Linked DNA regions of Heliomicrobium gestii. The protein of the gene in region 2 binds, or shares a complex with, the protein of the main gene of each other region. Links are inferred from orthologs where the notes say so. Each region holds a gene or a part of one and is shown on either strand. Other genes may lie near its edges.

Region 1 (4,550 bases), on a different replicon or contig from region 2:
TTGATCAAGCCCAGGTTGCCTTCCTGGATCAGATCCAGGAACAGCATGCCCCGGCCCACATACCGCTTGGCGATGGATACGACCAGCCGCAGGTTGGCTTCGGCGAGGCGCCGCTTGGCCGCCTCATCGCCTTCCTCCATCCGCTTGGCCAGATCGATCTCCTCTTCCGCTGAGAGCAGAGGCACCCGCCCGATCTCCTTGAGGTACATCCGAACGGGATCATCGATGCCCACGCCTTCCGGCACGGACAGATCGACTTCAATCTCTTCCTCTTCCCGGATGATTGGTTCTTCGGCTTTATCCAAGGATTCCGACTCGGTGTTCTCCGGCACCACATCGATTCCCATGTTGCCCAATTGCTCGTAGATATCATCGACTTGGTCTGCCGTCATCTCGACACCTTGCAGCGCGTCCATGATCTCCTGGTAGGTGAGGACCCCTTTTTTCTTCCCTTTGGCAATCAGGTCTTTTACTTTTTGTACTTGTTCTACCTGTTCTTCTTTCTGCTCTTCCTTCATCCGTGGTTCCCCCCCTTGTACCAGGGCCGTTGATCCAATCGACCGCCAAAAGGCATGGCGCCCTGTCGGCGCGCCGCCCGGCTGCGGGCTTGCTGTAATCGCGACAGGCGTGGCAGCAATCGCTGCATCGCCTCCATGTCACCGCTCCGGGAAAAGGCGTCCACCTGGCTCTCCAGGCTGGCGATTTCTTCTGTCAACCATCCGTAACGCAATGTGTTGATGCAATCTTCTATCACCGGTTCTTGGCAGAGGATCTCCTCCACCAACAGCGCGCTCAGGTATCCCTTGGCGCTGTCGGAGGTCAGCCGTTCCGCCACCCGCCCCGTCAGGGAGCCTCCGCCGCCTGCCTGGCACTCGGCCGTCAAGGCGGCAAGGATTTCACCCAGAGGACCTGTGGCGCGGGGGATTTCCTCGCCCAACCGTTCAAAGACCCAGCGGACCCGTTCCGGGTCCCCGATCATCCAGTAAAGGAGATATCGCCAGGCCTGTTCTTGTCGGTTTAGGCTATGTTGTCGTTGCTCTGTCCCGCCTGCTCCCGTCGTCCCGGCTGAATCAACAGCGCCGGTCTCCGTCGGCCCAGCTGGCGCCTCAGCGCCTCCGGCGATTCGGACAGGGGCAGAAGCAGAAATAGTATGTCTAATATTTTCCTTTCTCATCCCCGGCGCGCGGGCATTCCGGGCGTGTCCCCGGATTTCTTCCATCACCGCCGCCTCGGAGATCCGCAGTTCCCGGGCGAGCCACTGGATGTTGGCCTCCTGCTCCACCGCGCTGGGTATCATCAGCAACAGGGAGGCCAGTTCGCGGACGACGGTCACCTTGCCGGCAGCCGTCGACAGGTCCTGTCCGGCGGCGATGCGGGAAAAGCAAAAGGTGAAAAAGGGCGGCGCCTGTTCGGCCGCCAGCCAGAAGCTGTCCGCTCCGTGGCGTTGCAGGTACTCGTCGGGATCCTTGCCTTCCGGCAGGGTCAGCACGTGGATCCGCGCGCCCAGACCGGTCAGGATCTCGCCGGCCTTCACCGCCGCCTCGACGCCGGCCCGGTCGCTGTCATAACAGATCAGCACCTGGGGCGCGTAGCGGAGGAGCAGGCGGCCCTGCTCGGGCGTCATGGCCGTGCCGAGGCTGGCAACGGCCTGGCGGATGCCATGCTGGTGAGAGGCGATGACATCCATGTAACCCTCGACGAGCACGGCCACCCCTTTTTCCCGGATGGCGGGACCGGCCTTGTTCAGGCCGTAGAGGTGCTGCCCCTTTTTGTAGAGGGGCGTTTCCGGCGAGTTGAGGTACTTGGGGACCTCGTCATCTAAGACGCGGCCGCCGAAGGCGACGGGACGCCCTTGGGCGTCGAATATGGGAAAGATGATCCGGTTGCGAAAACGGTCATAGTGGCCTTCTCCGCCCTGGCGGGGCACGATCAAACCGAACCGTTCCAGCTCTTCCGGAAGGTATCCTTCTTGCTGTAATCGGGTGGCAAGAAACTCCCAGCCAGGCGGCGCATAGCCCAAGGCGAAATCGACGGCGACGCTGTCACTCACACCGCGCCGGCTCAGGTACTCACGGGCCGTCCGCGCCCTCCCGTCGTCACGCAAGCATTGGAAGTACAGTTCCGCCGCTCGCTTGTGCAGCGCCCTCCCCCGTTCAACGGCGGTGCGCTGGGCCTGCTGGGTGGGCGTCAGTTTCTGTTCCGGGAGGGTGACGCCGGCCTTGTCGGCCAGCTTTTTGAGGGCTTCCGGAAAGGCCAGGTTCTCGCGAAGCATGACAAAGGTAAAGACATCGCCACCCGTACCGCAACCGAAGCAATGAAAGTATTGCTTATCCCGCGATACGGTAAAAGACGGTGTCTTTTCGGAGTGAAAGGGGCAGAGCCCGACATACCGTCCACCCTGCCGTTTCAGCGCCACATAATCCGCCACTATTTCGACAATATCCAAACGATGGCGAATCTCATCGACGATTTGGGGATCTCGCAAAAACCATCACCCCATCATGCATTCGCCGTCTGGCGCTTAATTCCTTCTTCTCCTGCTTTGCGGCATTCTCCTGCTTTTGCGGCAGCCTGAAATCCTTTCTTGTTATTCGCGGCGGAGTTGACATTTCCTCCAGAAATCCGACACTTTTTTGCCCTTTCTGGATGTCTTCGCTCTGATCCTCTATATTATACCTACCCTCGGGGGGTTCTAATCCCAACGGCTGAGCCAAGGCAAGGGCAGAAACAGCCGTTCGTAGACCTTGACGGCGAAGCGATCCGTCATCCCGGAGATGTAATCGGTGACGGTGCGCTCCAGCCCTTGCGTCTCGATCATCTCCTGAAACTCCTGCGGCATGGCGCGCGGGTTGTATTTGAAGTAGCGGAACAGAGAAAAGATCAATTCCTTGGCCTTGCTCTCTTCCCCTTTGGCCTGCGAACCGATGTACACCTGGTTGAACATGAAGCGCCGCAACTTCAGCGTCGCCTCCTCCACCTCGGGGCTGAGCCGGATCTCCGGCTGTTCCCACGACGCCTGCACCATGTCCATGACCATCCGGTTAATGCGGCTGCGATGATTGGCGCCAAGGACCTGGAGGCAGTCCTGGGGAAGCTCGCCCTCCCCGATGATGCCGCCCCGGATGGCGTCGTCGATGTCATGGTTGATGTAGGCGAAGCGGTCGGCCCAGCGGACGATCTGCCCCTCCAAGGTGGTCGGCTTGCCGCTGCTGGAGTGGTTGACGATGCCGTCGCGGACCTCCCAGGTCAGGTTCAGCCCGCTCCCCTGTTCCAACAGTTCCACAACGCGCAGGCTCTGCCGGGCATGGGAGAACCCTTCTGTCAGTGTCTTGTCAAGGGCGTCTTCCCCGGCATGGCCGAAGGGGGTGTGCCCCAGGTCATGGCCGAGGGCGATCGCCTCTGTCAGATCCTCATTGAGCGCCAGCGCGCGGGCGATCGTCCGGGCGATCTGGGCAACCTCCAGCGTATGGGTGAGACGGGTGCGGAAGTGATCGCCCTCGGGGGAGATAAAGACCTGGGTCTTGTGCTTCAGCCGCCGGAAGGCCTTCGAGTGGATGATCCGATCACGGTCGCGCTGGAAGGCCGTTCGCATGGCGCATTCCTCTTCCGGTTTCATGCGACCCCTGCTGTGGGCGCTCTTGGCCGCATAGGGAGACAAGAGGCTTTCCTCCCGCCGCTCCAATTCTTCCCGAAGAATCATGGTCACACCTCGCTCAACCAGGGGTCTCTCGCCCCAGACTCCGTTGACTGACGATGGTCAGGAGGGCGTCGCTCCTCGGCCGTTAGCCTTTCCGGGCGAGGGCGCGGGCCGCCTCGACGATCCGGCGGCCGAGGATGCCGGCGCGCTTCAAACCGTCAGCGTCGGCGGCCGCCGGTTTTTGGGCCGATGCGCCAAAATGACCGCAGTCATTCTCAAGATAACCGTCGCCGACGAGGGTCATTCCCTGCACCAGCATCATGTCGTGGATCGCCCGCACCGTCGTCTCCTGACCGCCGAAGCGTGAAGCCCCACAGGTGACGGCGCCGCCGGGGAGGCCAAACCAGGCTTTTTTCCCTCGAACCTGGCGGGTCTTGTCAAAAAAGGCTTTCAGTTGAGCGCTCACCGTGCCGAAATAGACAGGGCTGCCGATCAGGACGCCGTCAGCGCCGGCGATCGCGTCATAGGCCTCCTCCAGCGCCGTTCCCGTAAAACAGGCGCCGGAACAGGGGTTGGAGCAGGCGGTGCAGAAGGGCCAACGGGCGCTGGCCAAGGCCTCAGCCACATCGATCCGGCTCACCGCTGCGCCTGCTTTGACGATCTCCGCGGCTGCGGCATCGAGCAATGCCGCCGTATTTCCTGCCCGGTTCGGGCTGCCATTCACCAGCACGATTTTCATGGTATGTTGTTTTCCCCTTTCATGACTTCTATATAATGCAGTTAATACCACCTGGGCGTCGCGAATCCCTTCCTGATGGGACAAGGAAAAAAGCCGGGCGTCGTTCCCGGCTTTTTCTTTAGATAATGATGCAGATCAGACCGCCGTTGCCTTCGTTGACGATGCGCTGGAGCG
Region 2 (6,190 bases):
GGCCGACCTCGACGCCGCCGGCGCTGCGATCGGTCTCTCCCGCGCCGTCGCCGCCCTCGACAAGCCCGTCTCCGTCGTTCTCGACACCCGCGGCGGCGCACTGGACCGGCTGATGCCCTATGTGCAGGCCAGCGCCGAGTTGGACAAAACGCTGGTGTCCCTGGAAGAGGCGCCGGACTTTGTCAATGCCGGGACGCTGCTGGTCGTGGTGGACACCCACAAGCCCTCGCTGCTTCCCGATCGCAGCCTCTTGGACCGCGCCGGCCACGTGGTCATCATCGATCATCACCGCCGCGGCGAGGAGTTTATCGAAAAAACCAGCCTCGTCTACCTGGAGGCCTATGCCTCGTCGACCTGTGAACTGGTGGCGGAAATCCTCCAATACCTCAAAGAAGACCTGGAATTGGGCAAAATCGCCGCTTCGGCGCTCTTGGCCGGCATCACCGTCGACACGAAGCATTTCGTTTTCATGACCGGGGCGAGGACCTATGAGGCCGCCTCGTACCTGCGGCGCTCCGGCGCCGACCCGCAGCTTGTCCAGACGATCCTGCGCGATCCCATGGAGACGGTCGTCCGCCGGGCGGCCATCATCGGCGGGGCGGAAGTCCACTTCGGCCACATCGCCATCGGCGTTCAAGCGGAAGCGACGCCGTGCGCCACCGTCATCTCGGCCCAGGCCGCCGACGAACTGCTCGAGGTGGAGGGGATCCAGGCCTCATTCGTCCTGCGGCCCTTCCCGAAGGGGACGGCCGTGTCGGCCCGCTCCCAGGGCGAAGTCAATGTGCACGCCATCTTGGAGCGGCTCGGCGGCGGCGGTCACCTGACCATCGCCGGCGCCCAACTGGCCGGACTCACCCTGGCCGAGGCGAAGGAAAAACTCCTCGCCGCCATCGGCGCCTACCTGGATCAGCAAAAAGAGCAAAAAGCGCTGGCTGAGCGCGACCACCCGGCCGAGGGCGCTGACACCGCTGTTAAGCGGGAGGGCAAGCGCTAAGGCTGACGCCAACGAGATAGGCGAAAAAGCAGACATCTGGCCGACACCTATAGATATGTGTCGACAGATGCGATACATTGGATAGAGGACATTTTTGAGGAGGAACGAACATGAAAGTCATCTTGCAGCAAGATGTAAAAAACTTAGGAAAAAAAGGCGACATCGTCGATGTGGCCGAGGGATATGGACGCAACTTCGTTCTGCCGCGCGGGCTGGCCATTGAAGCGACGCCGGCGAACCTGAAGAACCTGGAGCGGCTGAAAGCGATCGAGGCGAAGAAAAAAGAGCAGGAACTGATCGACGCCAAGGAACTGGGCGCCAAACTGGCGGGCATCACCGTCAAGGTCGGCACCAAAGCCGGCGAGGGCGGCCGCCTGTTCGGCGCTGTCACCAACAAGGAGATCGCCGAGACGGTGGAAAAGCAGTTCGGCCTCAAAGTGGACAAGCGCAAGTATGAACTGAAACAGCCCATCAAGACGCTGGGGGTTTACCCCATCACCGTTAAAATTCACCCTGCCGTGTCGGTGGAACTCAAAGTCGACGTCGTCAGCGAATAACTATCCTGTGGGCTCATCCCATTTTCCCTGCGCCACCGTCACCTTGCTGTTGCGGGGTTGACCAATGGGGAGGTTTTTTTCCGCAGGAAGGAGCAACGACAGCATTCATGAAAAAAATTATGGAGACCTTGAACCGGACGAGGTTGAGCCAACTGATCAGCCGCCGTTCCGATGAGGATTTGCTGGCCCATCAGGTCGACGCGCTCTTCGGCACCCTCTCCGACATCTATGGCGCCGATAAACTGGTGTTGCGGGCGAGCAAGCTGGAGATCCTGCCGCTGATGCGTTCCAACCAACTGGAGGAGCGCGTCTGGGCCTTGCAGCGCCTGGTCCTGCACGGACCGGCGCCGCAGAAACCGCCGACAGCCAAGGAGATCCCCCAGATCCTCAACGAGATCGAAGACGAGATCGCCGGCATCATCGCCCGGCGCTCCGTCGAGGACAAACTGGAAAAGCTCGTGGCCGACAAGATGCAGGAGCGCCACGAGGAGTACATGCGCGAGATCAAGATGCAGGTGCTGAAGGAGACGGGCGGCCCCGAGAACGCCCAGACCCTCAAGCGCCTGGCCCAATTGGAGAAGATGAACAACGTCACCCTGGCCCGTTCGGCCATGGAGATGTTGCGGCCGCAGCAGTTGAACGAGGTGGTGGGGCAGGAGCGGGCCGTCCAGGCCATCCTCTCCAAGCTGGCCTCCCCCTATCCCCAGCACATCCTCTGCTACGGACCGCCCGGCGTCGGCAAGACGACAGCGGCCCGGTTGGCCTTCCAGGCCGCCAAGGGACGGAGCGTCACCCCCTTCCCGGAGGAGGCGCCCTTCATCGAGGTGGATGGCACCACCCTGCGCTGGGACCCCCGGGAGGTGACCAACCCGCTCCTGGGCTCTGTCCATGACCCCATCTACCAGGGCGCCCGGCGCGATCTGGCCGACACGGGCATCCCCGAACCCAAATTGGGCCTCGTCAGCGACGCCCACAGCGGCGTCCTCTTCATCGATGAGATCGGCGAGATGGACCCCATGCTGCTCAACAAGCTGCTCAAGGTCCTGGAAGACAAGCGCGTCAGCTTCGACTCGGCCTATTACGATCCCCTTGACCCGAACGTGCCCCAGTGGATCAAAAAGATCTTTGATGAGGGCGCGCCGGCCGACTTCATCCTCGTCGGGGCCACCACCCGCGGCCCGGGGGAGTTGAACCCGGCGTTGCGCTCCCGCTGCGCCGAGATCTTCTTTGAGCCCCTCACCCCGTCCGACATCAAAGACATCATCGAAAATGCAGGCCAGCGCCTGGAGGTTCGCCTCGAAACCGGTGTGGCCGAACTGATCGCCGAATACACCATCGAAGGCCGCAAGGCGGTCAATCTCCTGGCCGACGCCTATGGTCTCGCCCTCTTCCGTCGCGAAGAGGCCGAAGCGGGAGGAGAGAACGGTGATGAGGAAAAGACGCCGTTGATAGGCGTCACCTGTGACGATGTCCTCGAAGTGCTGCGCACGGCCCGCCTCAGCCCCTATGTGACCCGCAAGGGCGAACACAAGGCGGAAGCGGGTCGCATCTTCGGCCTTGGTGTCGCCGGCTTCGTCGGTTCCGTGCTGGAGATCGAAGCGGTCGCCTTCCCCGCCAACGGCGAGGGCAAAGGCCATATCCGCTTCAACGACACGGCCGGCAGCATGGCCAAAGACTCCGTCTTCAATGCGGCCTCCGTCTTTCGTCGCCTCGCCGGGAAGGAATTGGCCGATTTTGACCTCCATGTCAACGTCGTCGGCGGCGGGAACATCGACGGCCCATCGGCCGGTTTGGCCATCTTCCTCTCCGTCTACTCGGCCATCCAGGAGCTTCCCCTCTGGCAGGACGTGGCCGTCACCGGCGAGATCTCCCTGCGCGGCGGCGTCAAAGCCGTCGGCGGGATTTTTGAAAAGATCTACGGCGCTCGCCAGGCCGGCATCCGCCGTGTCCTCATCCCCAAAGAAAACGAAAAGGATGTCCCCTCCGGCCTGACCGGCATCGAGGTCATCGCCGTGGAAACCGTCGACGAGGCCTTGGCCCTGATCCAGGCGGGTCCCGCCGTCGTCTCGACGGGACAAGCATCGTAAAAAGGGATGCCATCGACCAGGCGGCGCGAAGGGTCATATTGACATCCATCCGGCGGCCATAGGACAATAGAAAGCGTCGACACCATAGCAAAAACCCGGGCCGAAACGTCCCGGGTTTGCCCGCTTTTTGATGCGCGGAGGGAGTACATACAAACGCCATGAGCAGCCTATTTGACCGCCTGCCTCCCCAAAATATCGAAGCCGAACAGTCGGTGCTGGGCGCCATGCTCTTAGACGCCGAGGCCGTCTACAAGGCGACAGAACTGCTGAAGCCGGAGGACTTCTACAAAGAAGCCCACCAAACCGTCTTTCGCACCTTGCAAACCCTCTCCCAAAGGGGCGAGGCCGTCGACCTGGTCACACTGACGGAGGAACTCCGGCAGACGGGGAACCTGGAGCGGGTCGGCAGCATCCCCTACCTGATCGAACTGGGGAACGTGGTGCCGACAGCGGCCAACGTGGAGCATTACGCCAAGATCGTCGCTGAAAAGTCCCTGCTTCGCCAGATCATCCGCGCCTCCACCCGCATCACCCAGAAGGGCTATGACGGCGCCGAAGAAGTGGATCAACTGCTCGACGAGGCGGAGCAGGCCTTCCTGGATATCGCCCAGCGCCAAGCCCGCGACGGCATGGTCCCCCTGCGGGATGTCCTGGTGGCCACCCTGGACCACATCGAGCACCTCTACAACCGCAAGGGCGACGTGACCGGCGTGGCCACCCACTTCCGGGAGTTGGACCGGATGACCTCCGGTCTCCAGCCGTCAGACCTGATCATCGTCGCCGCCCGGCCGGCCATGGGGAAGACGGCCTTCTGCCTGAACATCGCCCAAAACGCCGCCGTCCGGGACAAGGTGCCTGTGGCCCTCTTCAGCCTCGAAATGTCGCGGGAACAGTTGGTCCAGCGGATGCTCGCGTCGGAGGCGCTTCTGGACCAGCAGCGGCTGCGCACCGGCGCCTTGACCGAACAGGACTGGGACACGTTGACCAACGCCATTCCCCCCTTGTCGGACGCGCCCATCTACATCGACGACACGGCCGGCATCACCGTCATGGAGATGCGGGCCAAGTGCCGGCGCCTTAAAACGGAGAAAAATCTCGGCCTCATCGTCATCGACTACCTGCAGTTGATGCAGGGCGGCGGCGGCGGCCGGCGTTCGGAAAACCGGCAGCAGGAGATCTCCGAGATCTCCCGCTCCTTGAAAGCCCTGGCCCGCGAACTGAACGTGCCTGTCGTGGCCCTCTCGCAGCTCTCCCGTTCGGTGGAACAGACGACAGACAAGAAGCCGAACCTGAGCCACCTGCGCGAATCGGGCGCCCTCGAGCAGGACGCCGATATGGTCATGTTCATCTACCGCGAGGAGTATTACATCCCCGATACGGAGAAGAAGGGCATCGCCGAGATCATCATCGCCAAGCACCGGAACGGCCCCGTCGGTTCGGTGGAACTGGGCTTCCTGAAGGAGTTCACCAAGTTCGTCAACCGCGATTACCGGTGATTACCGGAATTTCGTACGAACAATTGCTTGCAAGGATGCTGGAAAATCGTCGGGATCCCGGGTGAGCGCGAGCATCAAAAAAGGCCAACCGCAGCGGTTGGCCCTTTTCTGATCTTATTTTGCGACCCCCTCATAGCCGTCGACTAGGATCTCAATCTCTCCCGACTGGGGATCAAACATGAGGCCATGGATGGGGACATCTTTGGGGATCAAGGGGTTGGTGCGGATGCGGGCGACAACCTCGCGCACGTTTTCGCAGGGGTGGTGGAACCGATCGATCCAGGAGGTGAGTTCCTGATCGACCATATAGAGGGCATCGGGCGAGATGCCGCGAGCCAGCATCTTGGACTTTAACCCTTCGGCGGACGTGTTCGCGATCCCGCAGTCCTTATGGCCGATGACCATGACCTCTTCCACACCCAGTTCAAAGATGGCAACCACGAGGCTGCGGATCGTCGCTTCAAAAGGGCCGGTCACCGAGTTGCCGGCGTTTTTAATCATTTTCGCCTCACCGCGACGGATGCCCATGGCAGGCTCAAGAAAGTCCACGAGCCGCGTATCCATGCATGTGAAGATGGCCAAGCCCCGGCTCGGCGTCTTCGTCACAGGAGCGCAGTCGGAATGGACAAACTCCTCGGGTAAGCGCCGCATGAATTCACGGTTGGCGGCGAGAATCTGTTCCAGTCGGCTCATCGTGCATCTCCTTTACCCTATTTCCGATTTCTTCCTGTACGAAAGATCGTAATAGGTATTCGCCTTTCCGTGAGAGAATCCTGCTGGTCCCGGTCGGGAGTCTGCAGGTCGCCGTCGCCCCGCTGGCTATCCTTGACTTGTGGCGGCGATATTTGGTAACATAGATAGGGCTAGCCCCTTGCGCCCGCAAGGGGATTTTGACGGAAACTGTGGCCTCGCCACAGTTTTTTATTGCCCGGGAATACTAGCGAAAAGTGGAACACCGTACAAGGCGTTCGTGGTTTCCCGTCAGGGTGCATTCAGGGTTTACTCACCTACCGCTTTATAGTATGGTGTAGTGGTGAAGTCCCGGCGGACAGCATG

Evidence for each region.
Region 1: the proteins of dnaB (region 2) and dnaG are in contact, whole or in part, in a crystal structure (PDB 2R6A), measured with the Geobacillus stearothermophilus proteins. The link is inferred for Heliomicrobium gestii from one-to-one orthologs. Residues at the interface, in WP_033016901.1 of Geobacillus stearothermophilus: Ser13, Glu15, Ala16, Gln18, Glu91, Leu92, Asp94, Ala95, Val96, Pro97, Thr98, Ala99, Ala100, Asn101, Tyr104, Tyr105, Ile108; in WP_049624496.1 of Geobacillus stearothermophilus: Lys456, Leu457, Leu458, Pro459, Ala460, Asn463, Ala464, Leu467, Leu535, Leu536, Ile537, Ala538, Gln544, Glu545, Asp548, Tyr549, His552.

What each region holds. Positions count from the first base shown.
Region 1 is NZ_WXEX01000001.1:393,839-398,388, reverse strand. Bases 1-2,938 are described here. They hold dnaG (DNA primase), read right to left. Parts: upstream 2,486-2,938; coding sequence 515-2,485; downstream 1-514. Other genes in these bases: GTO89_RS01860 (deoxyguanosinetriphosphate triphosphohydrolase), read right to left, coding at 2,693-2,938; rpoD (RNA polymerase sigma factor RpoD), read right to left, coding at 1-518. Also shown: more of GTO89_RS01860, read right to left, coding at 2,939-3,700; GTO89_RS01855 (flavodoxin family protein), read right to left, coding at 3,783-4,376; spoIVA (stage IV sporulation protein A), read right to left, coding at 4,495-4,550. UniProt on the Escherichia coli protein: RNA polymerase that catalyzes the synthesis of short RNA molecules used as primers for DNA polymerase during DNA replication.
Region 2 is NZ_WXEX01000013.1:104,396-110,585, forward strand. The notes cover bases 3,000-5,965. They hold dnaB (replicative DNA helicase), read left to right. Parts: upstream 3,000-3,796; coding sequence 3,797-5,134; downstream 5,135-5,965. Other genes in these bases: lonC (Lon family ATP-dependent protease), read left to right, coding at 3,000-3,638; GTO89_RS14275 (beta-class carbonic anhydrase), read right to left, coding at 5,249-5,827. Also shown: GTO89_RS14255 (DHH family phosphoesterase), read left to right, coding at 1-994; rplI (50S ribosomal protein L9), read left to right, coding at 1,105-1,551; more of lonC, read left to right, coding at 1,659-2,999. UniProt on the Escherichia coli protein: The main replicative DNA helicase, it participates in initiation and elongation during chromosome replication. Travels ahead of the DNA replisome, separating dsDNA into templates for DNA synthesis.